DNA from 2 places in the Mesorhizobium sp. M1078 genome. Region 1 is predicted to be linked to the other one. Evidence: predicted binding sites of a transcription regulator. Region 1 holds the regulator's gene; the other holds the start of a gene.
The links. Region 1 encodes LexA, which represses DNA repair genes until DNA is damaged. Its sites were predicted from a motif close to TGTTCNNNNTGTGTTCNG; they were not measured.
Positions count from the first base shown of each region.

Region 1 (5,854 bases):
CGACGTCTGATCTCCGCAAGATGCTCATGGTCTACCCGGATGCCAAAGTCTACATACTTCCTGGCCCGTTGAAAGCGCTAAAAAGCACAATTGGCGAGCTAAGGGCACATATCCCGGGCGTCTCTGCTGCTAGAAGGGCGGTCCTCGCCGCCTCCAATTTTCGCGGCTTCCTTCACGACGCGGACTACATTCTCAGTGTTTCGTTCACAGGAACGTGACAACTGAGCGCCGGGTTGTCGGTGTGTTCATGCTTGAGGAGGACTTACGGCGCGCCTTGCTGCAGGACTTTCGAGAGGAGTGAAAGCGCGGTGGGTTTGATTCTAACGCACGACACACGGACTTTCGCACTTTGCGCGTTCATGTAGCATGGGAGGTCTGGGGCGCAAGGGGCAGACCCGATGGCTGGACGTGGCCGGGGCACGAAGGAAGGCGAAGGCGCCGAGGCAAGCGTCAGCGAACGCTCGCTGTTTGCCGATAGTCCCTATGCCGAGCCGCTGCCCCTCGCGCTGCCGGAGCCGCATCCCGGCGTCGCGCCTGCGCTGCCCGGTCACGCCTTGCCGGCGCAAGTCACAGCGCCCGGATCTATCGCCCGTCTGCGCAGACGGCTTCGCCGTCCGTCATGGCCCGCGCTCCGCCGCAGCCTTGCCGCGGCCGCCAACGCGGAGCTCGACCGGGGCGTCGCCTTCCTGCTGGTGCCGGTTTTCCTGGCGGCCGGCGTCATCATTTATTTCTCGCTGGCCGGCGAGCCCGGCTTTGCGCAGCCAATCGCCATTGTGGTGCTGGTGACATGTTGCGCTGTCGCCACGCGACCTCGGCCGAGGACGCATCTGTTCTGCATGGCCGCGATGCTGTGCGCGCTCGGCGTCGTCGCCGCCAAGGTCGAGACCTGGCGCGCCGGAACGCAGATGCTCGGCTCCGAGATCCAGACACGGCTGACCGGCCGCGTCGTCAGTCTCGAACAGATGGAGAGCGGGCGCATCAGGCTGACGCTTGACGTGGTTTCGACCGCTTACCCCGAGTTGCGCTACGCCCCGGAGCGGGTCAGGCTCTCGGCGCGGACCGTTCCCGCCGATATGACCGCCGGCTCCCTGATCACCGGCTATGCCAGGCTGTTGCCGCCGACCGGTCCGGTGCGGCCGGAGAGCTACGATTTCTCCTTCGACAGCTATTTCACCGGTATCGGCGGCAGCGGCTTCTTTCTCGGGAATCCGAAAACCATTGCTACGCAGGGACCGCCGCCGCTGGCCGCGCGGCTCTCCTCGGCAATCGAGAACGCGCGCGAAAACATTGCCGACCATATCAGGGGCAAGATCGGCGGCGCCGAAGGCGAGATTGCCGCGGCGTTGATTGTCGGGGTGCGCGCCGGCATCCCGGACGAGGTCAACGAAGCGATGCGGCGCACCGGCATATACCACATCATCTCCATCTCCGGCCTGCACATGGCGCTGGTTGCCGGCACCATCATGGCGTTGCTGCGTGGCGCCTTTGCGCTGTTTCCCGATTTCTCTTCGCGCCGGCCGGTGAAGAAATATGCGGCCGCGGCAGCGCTTGTCTCGATCGCCGCCTATCTCGTTATTTCAGGCGTCGTGGTTGCCGCCGAGCGCAGCTTCATCATGCTGGCGGTCATGCTTGTCGCCGTGCTGTTTGATCGCGCCGCACTCACCATGCGCAATCTGGCGATCTCCGCCATTGCCGTCATCCTGGTGTCGCCGCACGAGGTGGTCGGTCCCAGCTTCCAGATGTCGTTTGCCGCCACTGCCGCCCTTGTCGGCGCCTATGCCGGCTGGGCCGATTACCGCGCCGACAAGGTGAGAACGCCGCTGGCAAAGCGCTCCTTCGTCGGCTTCCTGTCGCGAAAATTCGCGCTGGCCATGGGCGGCCTCGCCATGACCTCGATCATCGCCGGCAGTGCAACCTTGCTGTTCGCCATCTGGCATTTTCAGCGTGTGTCGCCGCTCAGCCTGATCGCCAATCTGGCCGTGATGCCGATTGTTTCGTTGATCGTCATGCCCTTTGCCGTGCTCAGCGCACTGGCGATGCCGTTCGGCGCCGACGGGCCGCTCCTCTATGTGATGGGCAAGGGTCTGATGGCGATGATCGCTATATCGGCCTGGATTTCCGAGCGCTCGCCGGTCGACGCCGTCGGGCTGATCTCCATCCGCTCGGTGCTGTTGGTGGCGGTCGCCCTCGTCATCGCCACCATGGCCACCACCTGGCTCAGGTTGGCGGCCGTGCCTTTCGCGCTGGCCGGCCTGTTGACGGTGCCGCAGGTGCTTACGCCCGACGTGCTCATATCCGAGGATGCGCATCTGGTGGCCATGCCGATCGGTGGCGGCGAACTCGCCCTCAACCGCGAACGCTCCAACGAATTCACCACGGACAATTGGAAACGGGCGCTGCGGGCCGAAACCATTATCCCACCTGAGATTTTCGAGGCAACAGATACGCGGTTCGATCTCGATCCGCTCGATCTGCCGCCCGGCTCGCCCTTCTATTGCACCGGCGATCTCTGTATCGCCCGGCACCCTTCCGGAGCCATTGTAGCGCTTGCGAAAGACCGCAAGACGGCGCGGCCGGCCTGTGCCTTCGCGAGCCTGATCGTCATCGATGACGCCACCGCCTACAATCCGTGCCGCGACCCGCTGGTGCTGGTCGTGACTAAGAAACAGCTGGCCCGCGACGGCAGCGCCGCCGTCTTCTTCGATCCGCAATCGGCAGCGGCAGCGCCAACCATCCGCTTCGCCGTCGACAAGCCGTATCGCCCCTGGCACGAGCAACGCCGCTTCTCCCGCGAAGCGCGCGGCCTGCCGCCTTACAACCAGCGTGAAAAGTACAAACCCAAGCCGGCTCAGTAGCGCCGGATCAATCCGACAAGCTTGCCCTGCACCTTCACCCTGTCCGGTCCAAAAATGCGGGTCTCGTAGGCCGGGTTGGCGGCTTCCAGGGCGATCGAGGCGCCCTTGCGGCGGAAGCGTTTCAGGGTCGCTTCCTCATCGTCGACCAACGCCACCACGATCTCGCCGGGGCTGGCTGTGTCGGCATTGCGGATGATGACCGTGTCGCCATCGAAAATGCCGGCCTCGATCATCGAATCGCCCTTAACCTCGAGCGCGTAGTGTTCGCCGCCCATGATCATGTCGGGCGGCACCGAGATCGAATGGGTCTGATGCTGGATGGCGTCGATCGGCACGCCGGCGGCGATGCGTCCCATAACCGGGATTGAAATCGCGGAAACGGCATCGTCATTGCCGGCCGACATCGAACGCGACGGCGAGCCCGGCCTGATCTGGCGGCCGAGACCGCCTTGGCCCAACGCGCCTTGTCCCTGGCCGCCTTGCCCTTGGCCGGTTTGACCAAGACTGCCCTGAATGACGCTCGGCGAAAACTTCCTCGCCGCATTGAGGCCTGGTGCGATCGAGTCGGGTAGCCGCAGCACTTCCAGCGCGCGCGCCCGGTTCGGCAGCCGGCGAATGAAACCGCGCTCCTCAAGCGCTGTGATCAGTCGGTGGATGCCGGACTTGGAGGCGAGGTCGAGCGCTTCCTTCATCTCGTCGAAGGACGGCGGGATTCCGCTCTCCTTCAGGCGTTCATGGATGAACATCAGAAGCTCATGTTGTTTGCGCGTCAGCATCGCGGCCCCCAAGGGTTCTGAAACCAGAATCGGAAAAAACAAACCCAGAACAAACACTATCTGTTCCAGTTGTGTTCCGCAACCTTTTAAAGTTTAATGAATGTGTTGACGTTTTGTTCAGCGTAACGTTCGGCGCTGCGAGCGCCGCCTGCGCCCAGTTGCCAGCAACGGGGTGAAACGAAGACAAAGTGCCCTGCGTCGTCGGTTACGATCGCCGCTTCCCTTTCGGACGGGGCTGCGCAGCATCCGCGCCGGGTTCGCTCTGGGCATAGACCTGCAGCGTGGAGCCGATGTGAGCGGTCATCAGAGTTTTCGCACGTTCGACGTCGCGATCGAGGGCCGCTTCCATCAGGGCGGTATGGTGTTCGATCGCCACGGCGTCGCGCAGGGCCGCCACGGCCTTCCGGTGCCCATCCGTGCGGCCGGCGGCGGCGCGCAGCGTGGGGGCCAGACCCAGAAAGCGGTGATGGCGATGCAATTGGTCGGAAATCGTTGCATTGAAGCGCAGCAGCCAGCTGGATGTCGCGGCACTGAGCAGCGCCGCATGGAAGGCATCGTGTTTTTCGTACCACGCGTCGACCGCATCATCCGATGGATCGTCGAGAACAGACCCGCACCGTGAGAGACGATAGTGGGCGGCAACGACCGCGTCTTCCCACTCACGGTCGCCTTTCTCGATCGATTCCACCAGCAGGGGCAGTTCGACCACCAGCCGCGCACGCGCCAGATCCTCGAGCTCCGCCCGAGAGACGGGAGCGACCGCAAACCCGCGGTTGCTGATGGCGGTCACAAGCCGTTCCGCCTCCAGCCGCGACAGCGCTTCGCGCAACGGCGTCCAGCCGATGCCGTAGGTGTTGCGCAACGTGCTCAGCTTCAACGGCGCGGCAGGCGCCAGCCGGGTCGCAAGAATATCGCGCCTGAGCAGGCGATAGGCCACTTCCGTCTTCGAGGTCTGCTCGTCATCCAGCATCGTGATCCATCAGTCATAAACGCTCGGCGGATCATTATATATCAAAGCCTTTCAATGGGTGAATTATATATAATGTTTGACAGTTCAAGGGCGACCACTCAAGATCGCCGGCATGTTTGGGCGGCAGGCTCCGCCGCGCGCGTTTGTCCATGGAGGGGCGCCGGATCATGAGCACGACACCCGATCTCGCTACAATCGAAGCAATGGATGCCGCCGATCCGCTGCGCTCCATGCGCGAACGCTTTGTCTTGCCGCAAGGCGTAATTTATCTCGACGGCAATTCGCTGGGTGCCGCGTCACCAGCCGTCTTCAGCGAATTGCAGCAGGCCGCCACGCAGGAATGGGCGCACGACCTCATTCGCGCCTGGAACACCGCTGGCTGGTTCAACATGCCGGTGGAACTGGGAGATCAGCTCGGACGACTGATCGGCGCGGCTGACGGGCAGACGGTGGTCTGCGACACAACCTCGATCAACATCTACAAGTTGCTGCACGCCGCGCTCGGCATGCGGCCGAATCGGTCGGTCATCGTTGCCGAGGGCGACAGTTTCCCGACCGACCTCTACATGGCCGAAGGCGTCGCCTCGACCCGGCCGGGAACGCGGCTGCGGCTGGAGGGCGTCGACGCGGCCGCAATCGAGGACCTGATCGACGACAGCGTTGCCGTCATCCTGGTCAACCACGTCAACTACAAATCCGGCCAGTTGCGCGACATGGCGGCGCTGACGCGCAAGGCACATGACGCCGGCGCGCTGATCATCTGGGATCTCTGCCACACCGCCGGCGCCTTGCCGGTCGAACTCGACCGTGCCAATGCCGATTTCGCCGTCGGCTGCACCTACAAATACCTCAATGGCGGCCCGGGCTCGCCAGCCTTCATCTACGCGGCCGAGCGCCACCATGACGATGCCCACCAGCCGCTCAGCGGCTGGTGGGGCCATGCGCGGCCCTTTGCCTTCGAGCAGGGCTTTGCCGTCGGCAGCGGCATTCGCCGCTTCCTGTGCGGAACGCAGCCGGTGCTGTCGATGCGGGCGCTCAAGGGCGCGCTCGATATCTGGAACGACATCGATATGGCGGCGGTGCGCAGAAAAAGCATCGCGCTGACCGACCTGTTTATCCAGCTCGTCGAAGCCAGATGCGGCGCCTACGGGCTTGAACTGGAAAGTCCTCGCGACGGCAGCCAGCGCGGCAGCCAGGTGTCGTTCCTCCATCCGCATGGCTATCAGGTGATGCGCGCGCTGATCGAGCGCGGC
Region 1 is NZ_JAMYMP010000018.1:16,199-22,052, forward strand. It holds gene NKH38_RS21810 (hypothetical protein) at 1-218, shown strand, start outside; gene NKH38_RS21815 (ComEC/Rec2 family competence protein) at 399-2,855, shown strand; gene lexA (transcriptional repressor LexA) at 2,849-3,631, opposite strand; gene NKH38_RS21825 (GntR family transcriptional regulator) at 3,837-4,601, opposite strand; gene kynU (kynureninase) at 4,769-5,854, shown strand, end outside.

Region 2 (5,854 bases), on a different contig from region 1:
ACCGAAAAGCAGGCAGCCAACGGCACCAACGGCACGCTGGTCCAGGATCCCAAGACCGGCGAATACCGCCTGGCCAAGGACTGAGCATCATCCCGTCAGCAGCCGACAGTTTGGATGCCGCAGCCCGGACGTGGCTTGCGCCCGCCAAGATAAATCTGGCGCTGCACGTCACCGGCAGGCGCGCCGACGGCTACCATCTGCTCGAGAGTCTGGTCGTTTTCACCCGCTTCGGCGACAGGGTCGAGATCGAGCCTGCCGACGCCGACCGGTTCTCCGTATCGGGCCGTTACGCGACTTCCGTGCCGATCGACGACAGCAATCTGGTGGTGAAGGCGCGCGAGGCGCTGCGCAGGCAGGCCGGCCAGCAGCGCACGCCGCCGGTTGCCATCCGGCTGGAAAAGAACCTGCCGGTCGCATCCGGCGTCGGCGGCGGCTCAAGCGACGCGGCCGCCGTTCTGCACGGTCTTATCAGGACATGGGGTCTCGACATCGGTGAGGCCGAACTGAGCCGGATCGGTCTCACGCTCGGCGCCGACGTGCCGATGTGTCTTGCGGCAAAACCGCTGGTTGCGCGTGGCGTCGGCGATGAGCTGTCGCCAATTGCGGATTTTCCTGCGCTGGCCTTGGTGCTGGTCAATCCCGGCGTCGCCGTCTCCACGCCCGATGTGTTCAATGCACTTGAAAAACGCGACAATGAAGGACTGCCGCCGCTGCCGCGCGGTTTCGATTTCCACGGCGTCCGCAATTGGCTGGAGATCACCCGCAACGATCTTGAGGAACCGGCGCAAGCAATACAGCCGCCCATCGGCAGAGCGCTTTCCCTGCTGAACAGGGCCGGATCTGGATTCTCGCGCATGTCGGGATCCGGCGCGACATGCTTCGGGCTGTTCGAGACCGGCAATGTCGCCAAGCGCGCCGCCGCCGAGATTCGCAGTCGCGAACCGGAGTGGTTTGTCGCCGCGACACGAAGCATCGCTTCGGAGGGGGCCGATGGCCAAAATTGACGAGAGCCGGCCGTTCATCCCGGTGCGCATCGCGGTGCTGACGGTGTCCGATACGCGCAGCCTTGCCGACGACAAATCCGGCCAGACGCTGGCTGATCGCATCGCCGAGGCCGGCCATGTCCTGGCCGCGCGCGACATCGTCACCGACGACCGGGAGAAAATCCGCGACAAGGTGCTGGGCTGGTCGCGCGACGAAGACATCGATGTCGTCATCACCACCGGCGGCACCGGTTTTACCGGCCGCGACGTGACGCCGGAGGCGCTGGAGCCGATCTTCGAGAAGCGCATGGATGGCTTTTCCGAAGTGTTCCACCGCATTTCCTACGACAAGATCGGCACCTCGACAGTGCAGAGCCGGGCGACGGGCGGCGTCGTCAACGCCACCTTCGTCTTCGTGCTGCCGGGCTCGCCCGGCGCCTGCAAGGACGCCTGGGACGGCATCCTGAAACCGCAGCTCGACTACCGCCACATGCCCTGCAACTTCGTCGAGATCATGCCGCGCCTGGACGAGCATTTGCGGCGCGGCAATGCCGCCTCGTAAACCAAGGCAAAGCCGGCCAAGTGCTGCCTTTGTCAGGCAGAATGGCGGCTGCGCCTTCGAGAGGTCATTTCCTCCGGGTCGTCGGGCGGATAGTCTGTCGCCAAGTCAAGACGGAAGAGATCCAATGAGCGCGCACCGCGGCGGCTGCCATTGCGGCAACATCCACCTGACCTTCGAAACCGGAATTGAGCCGTCCGAGATGGAGATCCGCGCCTGCCAATGCGCCTTCTGCGTCCGGCATGGCTCACGCGCCGCCGCCGATCCGCAGGGGCGATTGATCGTCGCGGTCGAGGACGAGGCCCGGCTGCACCGATACCGGTTCGGATTGCGCACCGCCGATTATCTCATCTGCCGGGACTGCGGCGTCTATGTCGCTGCTGTGACCACCGACGGCGAACCGAGAGCGATCGTCATCGTCAATGCGCTGGATGACCGGCCGCGGTTCAACCGCGAGCCGGTCCCAATGGACTATGATGCCGAGAACAAAGAGGGTCGCATTGCCCGGCGGCAAGCGCGCTGGATGCCGGTCGAGATCCGCTCCGGCGTCAGCGGATGACCGGCTCGCCGTGGAAGCGGCGGCGCGAGGGCGGCGAGACGCCGAAGCCGACCTCCATCATCAGCCGTGGCGTGGTGGACGGCACGGTGCCCATGTGGAAGCCGAACGGGTCCTCGACGAAGCCGAGCCCGGCCTCGCCGGTCAGCGTGACCGGGCTGTCCTCGCCATAGACCTTGAGCACGTCTTGCGCCGGATGGCCGACCAGCAGCGTCAGCTGGTGCTTGAGACTGCGCCTGTTGTGGCTGCCTTTGACATAGACATGCGGACCGGTGCCGGCATCGCAGGGTTTCAGATAGAAGAAGAATTTCAGCATCCGCCAGTCGTCGAGATCGAAATGATATTTGCCGAGCGAGGCAAGGTTCTTGTCGGCGTCGGAAGCCTCGCCGGTCGGAAAGCTCCACCAGACACGCGTGGTGATCAGCTTTGCCTGCCCGCCCAGATAGTGCTGGGCGATGTCGAGCAGCAGCGGGTCGTTCTGGATGGCGAGTGCCGCCTTGCAGCCGAGGATGCGCTCGAAATAGTGTCCGCTGAGCAAAGAGCGGCCGAACCGCTTCTCGGCTTCTGCGTGTTCTCCGGGCATGAATTCGAGCCGGCGGTCGAAATTGCCGAAGCACGGCGTGCTCTGAGCAAAGCTGGCGATCTCTTCGTGGATTGCCTGCGGAAGGACCAGTCCGGAGAACAGGCCATCGGTGCGCAGCGCCGCGACGATCGACTTGAGGTCGACGCCCCTGAACATCGTCGCTCCGGCACTCTGCGCGGGGCGCGCGGCTTTGGCGCCAAGCCAGTGCAGCTTGCGCGCCGGCATGGTGCGGGCAAGCACGAACATCGGCAGCCATGCGGGATTTTCGCGCAGGTCGGACAGATAGGTCGGGATACGCACCGCAATGCGGCGGAGCAGGCTGCCGTTGCGGGCAATGGCTTCCAGACTGGGGGCGCCGGATTTGTCAGGGGACGAAAGGTTCATCGGGGTCCTCAGATATGAACGGCAGCAACGACGACGCGGCGCTTGCTTACCGCTCCGGCACTACCCAAACCCCGATATCCCGCATCAACGGAATGCTAATCCCGCGTCAGCTTTTGTGCAATGCACAATAGCTTTTTGCGGCGAAAAAGAGGGATGGTGCTGCGACCGTGCCAATGCGGATGAGACGCCGACGCTGCCCCTCATCCGCCCTTCGGGCACCCTTCTCCCTGGGAACGGGGAGAAGGGAGAAACATCACTTCTTCGGCGCCAGCCAGATTTCGGCGTCGAGCCGCCTGGTGGCGAGACCGCGCGCAAGGGCTTCGGCGCTGTGCGCGTTCTTCGACAGGGCAGCGGCCTGGCGCTTGCTGATGACCAGCCCTTCGGCCAGCGCCCGGTTGCCCGAAAACACCCGTGACAGGAACGGCGTGCGGCTGCCGCGCGCACGGGAAAAGCGCGCCGGCATGGTTTGCCGCGCCGTGTGAGCGACGACGTCGTCGATCCAGCCGTCGGCCAGCCTTGCGCCGGGTTCCAGAAACAGCAGCCAGTCACCCTTCGCCTGCCTGATTCCCGCGGCAATGCCGCCGGCCACGAAGTGGCAGCCGGCATGATCGGCAACCCGATGCGTCTGGTCGGTCGAGCCGGTGTCGCAGACGATGACATCGCGCACCACGCCCTCGACCGCGCCGCCGATCAACGAGGCGAGCGTGCGGGCAAGGCCTTCTTCGTCATCCCGGGTTTCGATGAGAACGCTGAGCATTTTTAGCCGAATAGCGGAAAGCCCGGCGCAGCGCCAGTTTCGCATGGCCCAACGAAAAAGTTCTTGCTTTGTTCTCATCCGGGAAATAGGATTATTTTCATGAACAGAGCGATTCGACAGCCAGCCGACAGTCCTTGGGAAAGGGCAAAAATGGAACATATCGTGCGTGCGGACATTGCTGCTTTCGGAGCAGGGCGAGCCGAGATGGCCAATGCGATGATCGATCAGAGCGGCATGCGCGTCCGGCCGGATCGCAACCGCGGCCGTTCCGCGGGCATCAACCCATCCGGCCGGTTCGAGCCGGTCAGCCGGCATGTGTTCGACGACGGCTGGAATTCGCTGGAGGAATTGCCGCCGTTCAAGACCGAAGTGCAGGTCGAGAAGCCGCGCACCATCATCACCCGCAACGAATCGCCCGACATTTCCTTCGACCGCTCGATCAACCCCTATCGCGGCTGCGAGCATGGCTGTGTCTATTGTTTCGCCCGGCCGGCGCATTCCTTCATGGGCCTGTCGCCGGGGCTGGATTTCGAAGCGAAGCTGTTTGCCAAGCCGGATGCGGCGCGGCTGCTCGACAAGGAACTGTCGAAGGATGGCTATCAGCCGCGCACCATCGCCATCGGCACCAACACTGATCCCTACCAGCCGATCGAGAAACAATACCGGATCATGCGCGAGATCCTCGAAGTGCTGGAGGCGCGCGGCCATCCGGTCGGCATCGTCACCAAATCCCATCTGGTGACGCGCGACATCGACATCTTGTCGCGCATGGCCGAACGGGGCTTGGCCAAGGTGGCGCTGTCGGTGACAACGATGGACCGCATGCTGGCGCGCACCATGGAGCCACGCGCGTCGACGCCGACCAAGCGGCTTGAGGCGATCCGGCAGCTTTCCGATGCCGGCATCCCGGCCTCTGTCATGGTGGCGCCGATCATTCCCGGCCTGACCGACCAGGAGATGGAGCGCATCCTCGATTCGGCACGCGCCGCAGGCGCCCGCGAGGCCGGCTATGTCATCCTGCGCCTGCCGCTCGAGGTGGCGCCGATCTTCAAGGACTGGCTGCTGCGCCATTATCCCGACCGCTACCGGCATGTGATGTCGCTGATCCGTTCGATGCGCGACGGCAAGGACTATGATTCGGAATGGGGCAAGCGGATGAAAGGCGCCGGCCCCTATGCCTGGCAGATCGGCCGGCGCTTCGAGATCACGGCCAAGCGGCTCGGCCTCAACGCCGAGCGGCGCACGCTCCGAACCGACCAGTTTGTCGCCGCCGCCAAGGCGACCGAGCAGCTGATGCTGCTCTGAGAGTAGCGCCTGCCCTGCCCTCGTGGTTGGCAGGCGACCCAAGAATCCCGTCCGGCCTGTCCCCCGGCCTGCAGACGGTGCCCTCCCGGTCTTGCCCCACTCGACCTTGGAGGGACTTGCGGAGAATCGGAGCCGATGCGAACCTCGCCGCAACATGGCTCGCGCGCGTTCCGATTCTCCGCTTCTTTTCGAAATCGTCGAAAAGCCCGACTTCTCCTTCGAGACGAAGGCGATGGCTGAAGGCCTTTGGCCGGTGGCAGGCATGGACGAGGCCGGCCGCGGTCCGCTGGCCGGGCCGGTGGTGGCGGCGGCGGTGATCCTCGATCCCGCCAACATTCCCGACGGGCTAGACGATTCCAAACGGCTCAACCATTTGCAGCGCGAGGCGCTGTTCCTGAAAATCCTGGGGTCAGCGCTCGGCGTGTCGATGGCCTCGGTCAGCGCCGAAGGCATTGACGGCAGCAATATCCTCAAGGCCAGCCTGGAAGCCATGCGCCGCGCCCTTGCCGGCCTGCCGATCCAGGCAAAGCTGGCGCTGGCCGATGGCCGCGATGTGCCGCCGGGTCTCCTCTGCGAAGGCCGCGCGCTGATCAAGGGCGACCAGCGCTCGCAATCGATCGCCGCCGCCTCGATCGTAGCCAAGGTGATGCGCGACCGCATGATGTGCGGCTGCGGCAGCCATCACGAGCGCTACGGGTTCGAGGTCCACATGGGCTACGCCACCGTG
Region 2 is NZ_JAMYMP010000002.1:93,546-99,399, forward strand. It holds gene NKH38_RS04620 (membrane protein) at 1-84, shown strand, start outside; gene NKH38_RS04625 (4-(cytidine 5'-diphospho)-2-C-methyl-D-erythritol kinase) at 111-1,004, shown strand; gene moaB (molybdenum cofactor biosynthesis protein B) at 991-1,545, shown strand; gene NKH38_RS04635 (GFA family protein) at 1,670-2,101, shown strand; gene NKH38_RS04640 (hypothetical protein) at 2,091-3,065, opposite strand; gene NKH38_RS04645 (glycosyltransferase) at 3,319-3,822, opposite strand; gene NKH38_RS04650 (PA0069 family radical SAM protein) at 3,973-5,127, shown strand; gene rnhB (ribonuclease HII) at 5,282-5,854, shown strand, end outside.
Region 2: NKH38_RS04650 (PA0069 family radical SAM protein) is a predicted target of LexA. The motif match lies at 3,881-3,898, and genes of this name have one in related genera.